One region of the Staphylococcus sp. FW104-15G4D genome, then DNA from elsewhere that is predicted to be linked to it. Evidence: predicted binding sites of a transcription regulator. Region 1 holds the regulator's gene; the other holds the start of a gene.
What was found. Region 1 encodes LexA, which represses DNA repair genes until DNA is damaged. Its sites were predicted from a motif close to CGAACATATGTTCG; they were not measured.
Positions count from the first base shown of each region.

Region 2: uvrB (excinuclease ABC subunit UvrB) is a predicted target of LexA. The motif match lies at 2,482-2,495, and genes of this name have one in related genera.

Region 1 is NZ_JBYTCH010000001.1:777,334-784,142, reverse strand. It holds gene tkt (transketolase) at 167-2,155, opposite strand; gene AC3WQX_RS03945 (DUF896 domain-containing protein) at 2,287-2,523, opposite strand; gene sosA (DNA damage-induced cell division inhibitor SosA) at 2,687-2,920, opposite strand; gene lexA (transcriptional repressor LexA) at 3,063-3,683, shown strand; gene AC3WQX_RS03930 (CAP domain-containing protein) at 3,916-4,932, opposite strand; gene guaC (GMP reductase) at 4,955-5,932, opposite strand; gene rpsN (30S ribosomal protein S14) at 6,094-6,363, opposite strand; gene rpmG (50S ribosomal protein L33) at 6,551-6,700, opposite strand; gene AC3WQX_RS03910 (catalase) at 6,798-6,809, opposite strand, start outside.
Region 2 is NZ_JBYTCH010000001.1:248,509-255,317, forward strand. It holds one part of gene prfB (peptide chain release factor 2) at 1-19, shown strand, start outside; gene AC3WQX_RS01205 (COG3942 and LysM peptidoglycan-binding domain-containing protein) at 352-1,131, shown strand; gene AC3WQX_RS01210 (YfbR-like 5'-deoxynucleotidase) at 1,444-2,085, shown strand; gene AC3WQX_RS01215 (CsbA family protein) at 2,091-2,327, shown strand; gene uvrB (excinuclease ABC subunit UvrB) at 2,605-4,590, shown strand; gene uvrA (excinuclease ABC subunit UvrA) at 4,598-6,809, shown strand, end outside.

The sequences.
Region 1 (6,809 bases):
CTTTGTTATTTCAAGAGGCACTTTAAAGTGATAACTGATACCTACCATTAGCAATGATAACAAATATTTGTTTTTCTTAACAAATTGACAATTAAATTTATGTAAAAATAAAAGGCTACTAGCTAATAAACTTGAGCTAGTAACCCTTCTCTAATTATTAAATTTATTAGAATGTGCGAATTTGATTTAATATATTTTCTTTAGTAAATCCATATTTTTCAACTACTAAATCACCAGGTGCGCTTGCGCCAAAGCCATCAATACCAATAACTTTGCCTTCTGTTCCAACATATTTATGCCAACCTAATGGAGATGCCATTTCAATTGCTACACGCTTTGTAATTGAGGATGGTAATACTGATTCTTTATAATCATCTGATTGTTTATCAAATGCAAACCAGTTTGGCATTGATACAACTCTAACACCTTTACCTTGTTTGTCTAAATCTTTGGCAGCTTCTACTGCTAAACTAACTTCTGAACCAGATGCTAATAATAAGTATTCAGGATTTTTCTCTGATTCAAATACTACGTAAGCTCCTTTACGAACTCCCGCTTCTACAGTTTCTTCAGCAATATCTAATGTTGGTAAGTTTTGACGTGTTAAAACTAGAGAAGTTGGTGTTTGTTCTGATTCTAATGCTACTTCCCATGCTACACGTGTTTCATTACCATCTGCAGGTCGAATAACATTCATATTCGGAATAGCACGTAAGCCCGCTAATTGTTCTATTGGTTCGTGTGTTGGACCATCTTCACCTACAGCTATTGAATCATGTGTAAAGATAAATGTTGAGTTAAGACCCATGATAGCTGATAAACGTAATGCAGGTTTTAAGTAATCACTAAATACGAAGAATGTCGCTGCATAAGGATGTAATCCACCATGAGCAGCCATTCCGTTCACTGCTGCACCCATCGCAAATTCACGTACACCAAACCATACATTTTTACCTTCTGGTGTTTCTTTATCATAATCTTTAGCTTCTTTGACATTAGATTTATTAGACCCTGCTAAATCAGCAGAACCCCCAAAGAATGATGGTACTGTTTGACTAAGTTTTTGAATAATTTCTCCAGAATCTGCTCTAGATGCTCCTTTATGATCTAAATCATATTTAGGTAACTCTTTTTCATAGTTTTGAGGTAATTTACCACTAATTGCTAACTTAAATTCTTCTGCTAATTCAGGATATTCTTTGCTATAATCTTCTAATTTAGCTTTCCAAGCATCTTCATTTTCGTTAGCACGTTTTAACATAGAAGTTTGGAAGATTTCATAAACCTCTTCAGGTACATTGAATCGTTGTTCAGGATCAAGTCCATAAGCTTCAAAAGTAAGTTTTCTTTCATCTTCACCTAGCGGAGCGCCATGTACTCCATTTGAACCAGCTTTATTTGGAGAACCAAAACCGATAACAGTTTTAACTTCAATAATAGTTGGGCCTTGTTGTGATTTAGCTTTATTAATAGCATTATCAATTTCTTCTAAATCATTGCCATCTTTAACTAAAATATAATTCCAACCATATGCTTCAAATCTAGATTGTGTATTTTCTGAGAATGATTTATTTAAATCACCGTCAAGTGAAATATCATTAGAGTCGTATAAAACGATTAACTTATCTAATTGATTATGGCCCGCAAATGAAGCAGCTTCATGTGAAATACCTTCCATTAAATCTCCATCTGAAGCTAAAACGTATGTGTAATGATCAACCATATTAAAATTATCTTTATTAAATTTACCAGCTAAGTGATCTTCAGCAAGTGCCATTCCCACTGACATTGCGAATCCTTGACCTAGTGGCCCAGTTGTTACTTCTACTCCATCTGTATGTCTAAACTCTGGATGACCTGGAGTTTTAGAACCCCACTGTCTAAATTGTTTTAGTTCTTCTAATTCTAAACTACCTGATACATGTAATAAACTATATAGTAAAGCAGAGCCATGTCCTGCTGAAAGAATGAATCTATCTCTATTAAAATAATCTTTAGATTGGGGGTTAAAATTAAGATGACGTGTCCATAATGTATACGCCATAGGGGCAGCTCCCATTGGTAAACCAGGGTGTCCAGAATTTGCTTTTTCGATAGCATCAATACTTAGTGCACGTATTGTATCGATAGCCAATTGGTCTTTTTCGTTAAACATCGTTGTGTCTTCCCTTCTTAAATAATATCTAAATATAATTATAACTTATTTTAAATTAAAATGATAAAGAAAAATCTGATAAATCAGCTCATACAAATTGTTCAAGAACTACCTTGAACAACCTACTTCCATTATTTATTGTTTTTCTCAGATTGAATTTTTTTAAGCTTTTCAGGTGTAACATCATTTCCTTCAGGATCTATTACTTTAGTATTTTCAAGCTGTTGCTTGAACCCTTTTCTAAATGAATCTAAATATTGCTTTCTTAATTTAGATTGTTCCTTAGCTTCCTCTTCTGTTAAACCTTTTTCTTTTTTCTTTTTAGCTAGCTCATTGATTCTATCTATATTTAAATCTTCCTTAGACATTATCGTCACGCTCCTTGTTAATTTTAAAACAAAATGTGTAAGACTCTTAAAATATATATGATTTCCTACTTTAAATTCTTGTGTAGAATATATCAAAAAAATGAACGTAACCAAATAGTTACGCTCATTAACAATACTTACTCATCATATTTTTAATAAATTACTAATTAACTAAAGCGAACACTGAAGTGTCATTTTGTTCGCTATTTTGTTTGTCTTCAACTTTATAGTTTGATTTATTATTATCCTGTTGATGAATTTCATGATCTGTCATTTCGTACGTTTGTTCTGAATGCGCACTTTGATTTACACTTAAAAAGAATGTTAGGAAAACCATGCAAGAGATGAGTACTACAGCTATATATATTAAAAACTTTTGTTTTGTCTTAATTAACATTAATCTCACTCCTAGAACGTTTGTTTGTATATTTAATTTATCAGAACGAATGTTCTGTGTCAACACTAAAACGAACAAACGTTTGTTTTCGAAGATAATTAATGCTATAATGTACTTAAATAAAATTAGGGAGTGCCTATATATGAGAGAATTAACTAAACGTCAAAGTGAGATTTATGATTACATTAAACACATTGTACAAACTAAGGGTTATCCACCTAGTGTTAGAGAAATTGGCGAAGCAGTGGGCTTAGCATCTAGTTCAACCGTACATGGACATTTATCAAGATTAGAAGAAAAAGGTTATATTCGAAGAGACCCTACTAAACCTAGAGCTATTGAAATTGTTAGTGAACAACTAGAGGAAGTTAATGTTGAAGAAACGATTCACGTACCAGTAATAGGTAAAGTTACTGCCGGTGTTCCTATTACAGCTGTTGAGAACATTGAAGAGTATTTCCCACTACCTGAACATTTAACTTCAACACATAATAGTGACATTTTCATATTAAATGTAGTAGGAGAAAGTATGATTGAAGCTGGTATTCTAGACGGTGACAAAGTGATTGTTAGAAGCCAAACGATAGCTGAAAACGGCGACATTATAGTAGCAATGACTGAAGACGAAGAAGCTACTGTTAAACGCTTCTATAAGGAGAAAAACCGTTACCGATTACAACCTGAAAATAGTACTATGGATCCTATTTATTTAGATAATGTTATTGTTGTTGGTAAAGTCATAGGGTTATACAGAGAAATGTAACTATCAATTTCTCTCTATTTAAGCCCTCCTATATCAAGACCTCTATAAAAATCTCATATAAATACTAAAAGACAAGGTAGTTCTTATTGAACTACCTTGTCTTCTGTTTAGAATCTTTGTTTAATACATCTTTTATTTTATCAAGTATATCGGGTTGTTTATCTTTATTCGTTTTCATGTTTATCTACATCCTTACGAATTTAATTTACCCTTATCTACTTAAGATAAACTCTTATTCTGTATAATTCTCAGTCCAAAATGGTTGCTTCTCTTTATTAAAATCTACACCTACGCCTAAATTTCGATAATGCGTATTTAGTATGTTCTTCCTATGACCTAGTGAATTCATTAATCCTTCATGAGCATAAATACTATTGATTTGACCATAAGCAAGATTTTCTCCTGCCGCATTGAAATCAATACGATCTTTTTTCAATCTATCAAAAGGAGAATCCCCTTTATTATCTGTATGATCGAAAAAGTTATTTTCAGACATATTTTTACTATGCTTTCTAGCAGTATTAGAAATTTTACTTGAATAATTTAGTGTATTTAAGCCATGTTGCTTTCTTTCCGAGTTAACTAAATCATAATTTTGTAATTCAAAGCTTTTTTCTAATTCTCTAGATGGCACGCCATATTGTTGACGCAAGCGATTTTCCATATTTTCACTTACTTGTAATAATGCAGTCACTCCATTTTTTTCATGTTTATCGTAAAAAACTGTTGTATAAATGTGATCTTTATGGAAAACATCATATTCATTATTTTTTACCTCAAAACGATATCGCCCTTTACTAATATATTCTATAGGATTACCTAACCGTTCTCTTACAGTATGTTTAGGAGTAGCGTACTTAATTTTAGATTTTGAAGATATAATATTTTGATTTGAGTACATGGCATTGACGTGGTTTTTAATATAACTAATCATAATAAAGTTATCATAATATTTATTATAATATGTGTACCACTTAGTTCCATATTCATTAGAAGTCATACGTTTCGGATGACCTAATTTACTTTCAACAGCTTGCTTAGACATATTCATTTGGATATTACTAAGTGCAAATTCTTGTTTTTTAGGAACAGATAATGATTTATCGTTTACATTTGAATCGTGGTTAATCCATGTATCAACTTGTTGTCGAACTTCTTTTTGAAAATCTACTAATGGCTTAGCTTCTTTAATGGGTGTGAAAATAATGATACATAATAAAACTACAAAGAATAATAGAAATCTTTTAATTTTTTACACCTACTATTTAAACTTAGTCTCTATCACCATTGAAAATTGAGTTTCTCACGATAACATAGTCTACAGTTCTTAGTGATTTTAGATCTTTTCCACCGGCATAAGATATTGAACTTTGTAAATCTTGTTGCATTTCAATTAAAGTATCTTTCAGTGAACCTTTATGTTCAACAAACATTTTTTTACCCTCAACATTTTTATGTTCACCTTTTTGAAATTCTGAGGCACTTCCAAAATATTCTTTATATTTTTTACCTTCAAGTTCAACAGTTTCTCCTGGTGACTCTTCATGTGCAGCGAATAACGAACCAATCATTACCATTGATGCACCAAAACGAATTGATTTAGCTATATCACCATGAGTTCTTAAACCACCATCAGCAATAATAGGTTTTCGAGCTGCTTTACTACAAATGTTAAGTGCAGCTAATTGCCAACCTCCAGTACCAAATCCTGTTTTAATTTTAGTTATACATACACGACCTGGACCAATACCAACTTTTGTTGCATCAGCACCAGCATTTTCAAGCTCTCTAACGCCTTCAGGTGTTCCAACATTTCCTGCAATAACAAAACTTTTAGGTATGTGGTTTTTAATATGTTTAATCATATTGATGACTGAGTCTGAATGGCCATGCGCAATATCAATTGTGATATATTCTGGAACTAAAGATTTTGAAGCAAGTTCTTCAATGAATTTAAATTCATTTTCTTTTACTCCAACAGAAATAGAAGCGAATAGCCCCTCATCTTGCATCTTTTTAATAAATGGAATTCTAGCTTCTTCATCAAAGCGATGCATAATATAAAAATAATCATTTTGTGCGAACCATTGTGCAAGCTCTTCATTCATTACTGTCTGCATGTTAGCCGGAACTACTGGTAATTTGAATGTGCGTGGTCCAAATTTAATTGAAGTATCACATTCAGAACGGCTGTTAACAATGCATTTATTAGGTATTAATTGTATATCTTCATAGTCAAAAATCTTCATTTTTGTAATTTGCCCCTTACAATTAAAAATTTTAATCGGATAACGCTTTAAAACCGAATAATTATATTAAATTTACACATATTATTCAGTTATTCTTTATCCTTATTAACTGTACATTGTTTTTTTACTAATGTAAATGGACAAAAGACATAAATTCATTTTTACCAACTTGATTTTTTCACACCAGGAATTTGACCTTTATGTGCATGTTCTCGGAAAGCAATTCGAGACATTTCAAATTTACGTAAAACGCCTCTTGGACGTCCTGTTACTTTACATCTTCTAGTTAATCTCGTAGGTGAAGAATCTCTAGGGAGTTTTCTAAGCGCTTCATAATCACCTTTTGCTTTTAGTTCTTTACGTAATTCATAATATTTATTTACAAGTTCTTCTCTTTTTTGTTCTTTAACTACTTTAGATTTTTTTGCCATTTAATTTAACCTCTTTTCATAAATCGTAATTATTACGTTTTATAGAATAACATAAATTTTAATTTATACAAGGAAAAATTTTAAAGCTACTAAACCTGATTTATATCTTTTCAATAAAAAAAGTCTCTCCTATTTCATTATAGGAGAGACTATAAATTTCAAATTGTCGTATTTGAAAGATAAGAAATTATTTAGTTTCACGATGTAACGTATATTTGTTTAATCTAGGACAATATTTTTTCATTTCAATACGTTCTGGATTGTTACGTTTATTTTTAGTTGTAATATAGTTACGATCGCCACATTCTGTGCAAGCTAAAGTAATATTTACGCGCACGTTAAACACCCTTTCTAATGTTGTTAGGAATTCTTACGATTTAAAATTTTATCATAATTGATGTCAACGTGCAATCTCATCTTTTACACTTATATTATTAAAAGTTTTC
Region 2 (6,809 bases), 530 kb from region 1:
GGACAATGAAGAAGTTTAATAATTTAAGTTCCTCATTTATTAGTGTTAGTGACTAGTAAATGAGGTTTTTAATTTAATAAACATTAAGTAGGTAATGTTTTGTGTAATAAAATATCTAATAATAATATGTAATATGCAATTTATAATATTACCACATAGAGTTTCAGACTTAGAAAAGTAACCCTTTACACCGTTATTGTAAAGATAGTTAGCGTTTTATATCGTGTTTTTGTAATCATTCTCTTTTTACTGTTATATTACATCGCTATAACATTAAACATCTCAAGCTTGGGGTGTGCTATATTTGAACTTGTAAATTTAAGAACAAACTAGCAAAGGAATGACAACTAGATGAAAAAAACGCTAACTGTAACTTTAAGTTCGATTGCAGCATTTTTTGCAATCAACACTGCAGCTAACGCTCAAGAATCAGAGGCGTCTCAACAGGACGTAAATTCACCAGACGTTGTTACAACGAATCAATCTAATTTAGGAACATATATAGTTAAAGCAGGAGATTGTTTATATAATATCGCAGTAGAACACGGCATCACTTTAGAACAATTATATACATTAAACCCAGGAATCCAACCGCTTATTTTCCCTGGTGATAAAATAGTTGTTTCAGAGAGTGGCGTTAATCCATCACAATTTGAAAGTGAAGAAATCTCTATTCCGCAAACTACATTTGAGTCAACTTCAACTGATGAATCAGGTGTTACTTATGAAAATTATGAAACACCAATCAATTTTTCTCAAACTTCTTATGATGGTTTAAGAAGTATTTCGAATGCAGGTAACCTATATACTGACGGACAATGCACTTACTATGCATTTAATCGTCGTGCTGAATTAGGAAAACCAATTGGTAGTTTATGGGGCAATGCTAGCAACTGGGCAGCATCTGCTAGCCAAGCTGGATTCAATGTAAATAACACACCTGAAGTAGGAGCTATATTCCAAAGCGCTCCTGGACAAAATGGTGCTGGTGCGTATGGACATGTAGGCGTTGTTGAGTCAGTAAATCCTAATGGTACATTAACTGTTTCTGAAATGAACTGGAACGGTGGCGTAAACGTTAAATCATATAGAACAATTTATAATCCAGGTTCTTACAATTATATTCACTAAAAGACTAAATTATAAAAGTGAAAAAGAAAAAATTAATATATGTATTTTAAACAAGGCTGTAACAGTGTTTATTGTTACAGCTTTTTTATTCGAGTTACACTATGTGTCATCAACTTAATAAGTAAGCGATTTAAACTCTTATTGAAATTTAATTATCAAACAAGGATATTCTAAGATATATGCAAACTAGAATCTCTTACCTTTATAAAAAATTAATATATAAAAATATGAATTTACTTTCAATAATAAAATGGATTGATATAATAACTATAAGTAATTAGACAAATTTCGTTTACAGGGAGGTATCGTGATATGGGTGTACATCAATATTTTAAAAGACTTTCTGATTTAGAAAAATTAATAAGACTACCGGGTAAGTTTAAATATTTCGAACATAATGTCGCTGCCCACTCATTTAAAGTGACTAAAATTGCCCAGTATTTAGCAACTGTTGAAGAATATTATGGAAATGAAATCAATTGGAAAAGTCTATATGAGAAGGCGTTAAATCACGATTTCGCGGAAGTTTTTACCGGTGACATCAAAACCCCTGTTAAATATGCAAGCAGAGAATTAAAGAAACTATTCTCCCAAGTAGAGGAAGAAATGGTTGATACATTCATTAAAGAGGAGATTCCTGAACAATATCAAAAAGTATACAGAGAACGCCTGCAAGAAGGTAAAGATGATTCTTTAGAAGGCCAAATTCTCTCAGTGGCAGATAAAATTGATTTATTATATGAAACTTTTGGAGAAATTCAAAAACGTAACCCAGAACCTTTATTCTTTGAAATTTATGAAATGAGTCTAGAGACAATTATTCAATTTGATCATTTAAATTCAGTAAAAGACTTCATAGATAATGTTATTCCTGAAATGCTTACAGAAAACTTCATTCCAAGAACTGAGTTACGTGAAACGACTATGACAATCTTAAATAGAAGAAATGGGTGACGATAATGATTTGGTATGCATGTGCCGCCTTTTTTCCTTGTATATTAGTGGTATTATTTAGTGTTGTCACTAGAAGTAAATGGATAGGTACATTATTAACGCTAATATTAATAGGTACTTCGATTTATAAAGGTTTTTTTCATAATGAATGGATCATATTTATAGATGTAGTGAGTCTTCTAGCAGGTTATTTAATCATTGATAAATTGAAACTTCATAAGAATCAAGATGATTCTCGTTAGGAAATATCAATATATAGAAAGCGTAAACAAATCTTTTGAAGGTTACAGAAGATTGTTTTATAGTATCTTTAAACGAGAAAGACTTAAATTAAATAACTTTTTAAACAAGCATGGTGTTTCACTATGTTTGTTTTTATTTTCAAAAAATCCCAAGCGAACAAACGTTTGCTTTAGTCGTTATAAATTTGTTAGAATAGTACATAATGAAACTTAAGACTATAAACGTGAGTGTTAAATTTTAAATGAGTGAGAAATTAAATAGGAGGCGTATGTCAGAATGGTTGAACATGTTCCATTTAAGTTGAATTCTGAATTTGAACCACAGGGGGATCAACCTCAAGCGATACAAAAAATTGTTGATGGTGTGAATAATGGAAAACGTCACCAAACTTTACTTGGCGCGACAGGAACAGGTAAAACATTCACTATGAGTAACGTCATCAAAGAAGTCGGTAAACCTACATTGATTATTGCACACAATAAGACATTAGCTGGGCAACTTTATAGTGAGTTTAAAGAATTCTTCCCTGAAAATAGAGTAGAATATTTTGTAAGTTATTATGATTATTATCAACCAGAAGCTTATGTTCCATCGACTGATACTTTCATAGAAAAGGACGCCTCCATCAATGATGAAATTGACCAATTACGTCATTCGGCTACAAGTGCGTTATTTGAACGCGATGATGTAATAATTATTGCTAGTGTAAGTTGTATTTATGGTTTAGGTAATCCGGAAGAATATAAAGACTTAGTAGTTAGCGTTAGAGTTGGAATGGAAATGGATCGCAGTGAATTGCTACGAAAATTAGTAGATGTTCAATATACACGTAATGATATTGATTTCCAACGTGGTACTTTTAGAGTGCGTGGAGATGTTGTAGAGATTTTCCCTGCATCTAGAGAAGAAATGTGTATTAGAGTAGAGTTCTTTGGAGATGAAATTGATCGCATCAGAGAGGTCAATTATTTAACTGGTGAAGTTATACGTGAACGTGAACATTTTGCTATTTTCCCAGCCTCTCACTTCGTAACTCGTGAAGAAAAGATGAAAGTTGCAATTGAACGAATTGAGAAAGAATTAGAAGAACGACTTAAAGAATTACGCGATGAAAATAAATTATTAGAAGCTCAGCGACTTGAACAGCGCACGAATTATGATCTCGAAATGATGCGTGAAATGGGCTTCTGTTCAGGTATTGAGAATTATTCTGTTCACCTTACATTAAGACCTTTAGGCTCTACACCTTTTACATTGCTTGATTATTTTGGTGATGATTGGCTTGTAATGATTGATGAATCACACGTTACTTTACCTCAAATTCGTGGTATGTATAACGGTGACAGAGCTCGTAAACAGGTGCTTGTAGATCATGGGTTCCGTTTACCAAGTGCACTTGATAATAGACCCCTAAAATTTGAAGAGTTCGAAGATAAAACTAAACAACTTGTATATGTTTCTGCTACACCAGGACCTTATGAATTAGAACATACTGATGAAATGGTTGAACAGATTATTCGTCCAACTGGCTTACTCGATCCTAAAATCGACGTTAGACCAACTGAAAATCAAATTGATGATTTACTCAGTGAGATTCAAGAACGGATAGATAGAGATGAACGTGTGTTAGTAACAACATTAACTAAAAAAATGAGTGAAGATTTAACCACATATATGAAAGAAGCGGGTATTAAAGTTAACTATTTACATTCTGAGATTAAAACATTAGAACGTATTGAAATTATTCGGGATTTGCGTATGGGAACTTATGACGCTATTGTAGGGATTAACCTGTTGAGAGAGGGTATTGATATACCTGAAGTGTCTCTAGTAGTTATACTCGATGCTGATAAAGAAGGATTTCTACGATCAGATCGTTCTTTAATTCAAACAATAGGTCGTGCTGCACGTAATGATAAAGGTGAAGTTATTATGTATGCAGATAAAATTACTGATTCAATGCAATATGCAATTGATGAAACGCAAAGACGTCGAGATATTCAAACGGCGCATAATAAGGAACACGGTATAACTCCTAAAACGATTAATAAGAAAATACATGATGTTATTAGTGCTACAGTAGAAAGTGATGAAACTAATGATCAGAAACAAACAGAACTACCTAAGAAAATGACTAAAAAAGAAAGACAAAAAACTATTGAAAATATAGAAAAAGAAATGAAAAAAGCAGCTAAAGATTTAGACTTCGAGAAAGCAACAGAATTAAGAGATATGTTATTTGAATTAAAAGCAGAAGGGTGACGTTTAAATGAAAGGACCGTCAATAGTCGTTAAAGGCGCACGTGCACATAATTTAAAAGGAGTAGATATTGAGCTACCCAAAAATAAACTTATTGTCATGACTGGACTTTCAGGCTCTGGTAAGTCTTCTTTGGCATTTGATACGATTTATGCAGAAGGACAAAGACGATATGTTGAGTCTCTAAGTGCATATGCACGTCAGTTTTTAGGACAAATGGATAAGCCAGATGTTGATACAATTGAAGGTTTATCACCTGCCATTTCTATTGATCAAAAGACAACTAGTAAAAATCCACGATCAACTGTTGCAACTGTAACTGAAATCTATGACTATATACGTCTGCTTTATGCACGCGTAGGTAAACCTTATTGTCCGCACCATGGAATAGAAATAGAATCTCAAACTGTTCAACAAATGGTGGATAGAATTCTAGAACTTGAAGAACGTACAAAAATCCAACTACTTGCACCTGTAGTGTCTCATAGAAAAGGAACACACGAAAAATTAATTGAAGATATAGGTAAAAAGGGTTATGTACGCTTACGTGTCGACGGAGAGATTGTAGATGTCAATGAAGTGCCCGAACTTGATAAGAATAAAAATCATACTATTGAAGTAGTTGTCGACCGCTTAGTCGTTAAAGATGGAATTGAGACGCGTTTAGCAGATTCAATTGAAACGTCTTTAGAACTAGCGGAAGGTAACTTGACTGTTGATGTCATTGATGGTGATGAACTAAAATTTTCTGAAAATCATGCATGTCCTATTTGTGGATTCTCAATTGGTGAGTTAGAGCCAAGAATGTTCAGTTTCAATAGTCCATTTGGTGCATGCCCAACATGTGATGGTCTTGGTCAAAAACTAACAGTAGACATGGATTTAGTTGTTCCTGATAAAGATAAATCATTAAATGAAGGTGCAATTGAACCATGGGAGCCTACAAGTTCGGACTTCTATCCAACATTGTTAAAACGCGTATGTGAAGTCTATAAGATCAACATGGATAAACCATATAAAAAGCTGACAGATAGACAAAAGAATATCTTGATGCACGGTTCTGGAGATAAAGAAATTGAGTTTACTTTCACTCAACGTAATGGGGGCACACGTAAACGCAAAATGGTATTCGAAGGGGTTATTCCTAATATCAATCGACGCTACCATGAGTCTCCTTCTGAGTATACCCGTGAAATGATGAGCAAGTACATGACAGAACTTCCATGTGAAACGTGTCATGGTAAACGTTTGAGCCAAGAAGCTTTATCTGTCTATGTTGGCGGTTTTAATATTGGTGAAGTCGTGCAATACTCCATTAAAAATGCTTTGAATTATTATGAAAAGATTGAATTAAGTGAGCAAGACAGAGCGATAGCAAACCAAATCCTTAAGGAAATTATTTCAAGATTATCTTTCTTAAATAACGTAGGTTTGGAATATCTTACTTTAAATCGTTCATCTGGTACTTTATCAGGTGGGGAAGCACAACGTATTCGTCTTGCTACTCAAATAGGTTCAAGACTAACAGGCGTATTGTATGTATTAGATGAACCTTCAATTGGGCTACATCAAAGAGATAACGATCGCCTAATTAGTACATTAAAAGAAATGAGAGATTTAGGAAATACGTTAATTGTTGTCGAACACGATGATGATACGATGAGAGCAGCAGATTATTTAGTAGATGTAGGTCCAGGTGCAGGGAATCATGGTGGAGAAATTGTTTCAAGTGGTACACCTGCTAAAGTAATGAAAGATAAAAAATCATTAACTGGACAATATCTTAGTGGCAAAAAACGTATTGATGTACCCGAACATAGACGAGAAGTAACTAATAAGAAAATTAGCATAAAAGGTGCTAGAAGCAATAATCTTAAAAACGTCGATGTTGAATTTCCTTTATCAGTAATGACTGTTGTTACTGGAGTGTCTGGTTCTGGTAAAAGTTCATTAGTTAATGAAATTTTATATAAATCTCTTGCCCAAAAAATTAATAAATCTAAAATAAAACCTGGAGATTTTGACACAATTGATGGTATTGATCACCTAGATAAGATTATTGATATTGATCAATCTCCAATTGGTAGAACTCCACGTTCAAATCCAGCCACTTATACAGGCGTTTTCGATGATATTAGAGATGTCTTTGCTCAAACGAATGAAGCTAAAATACGTGGTTATCAAAAAGGTAGATTTAGTTTCAATGTTAAAGGTGGACGTT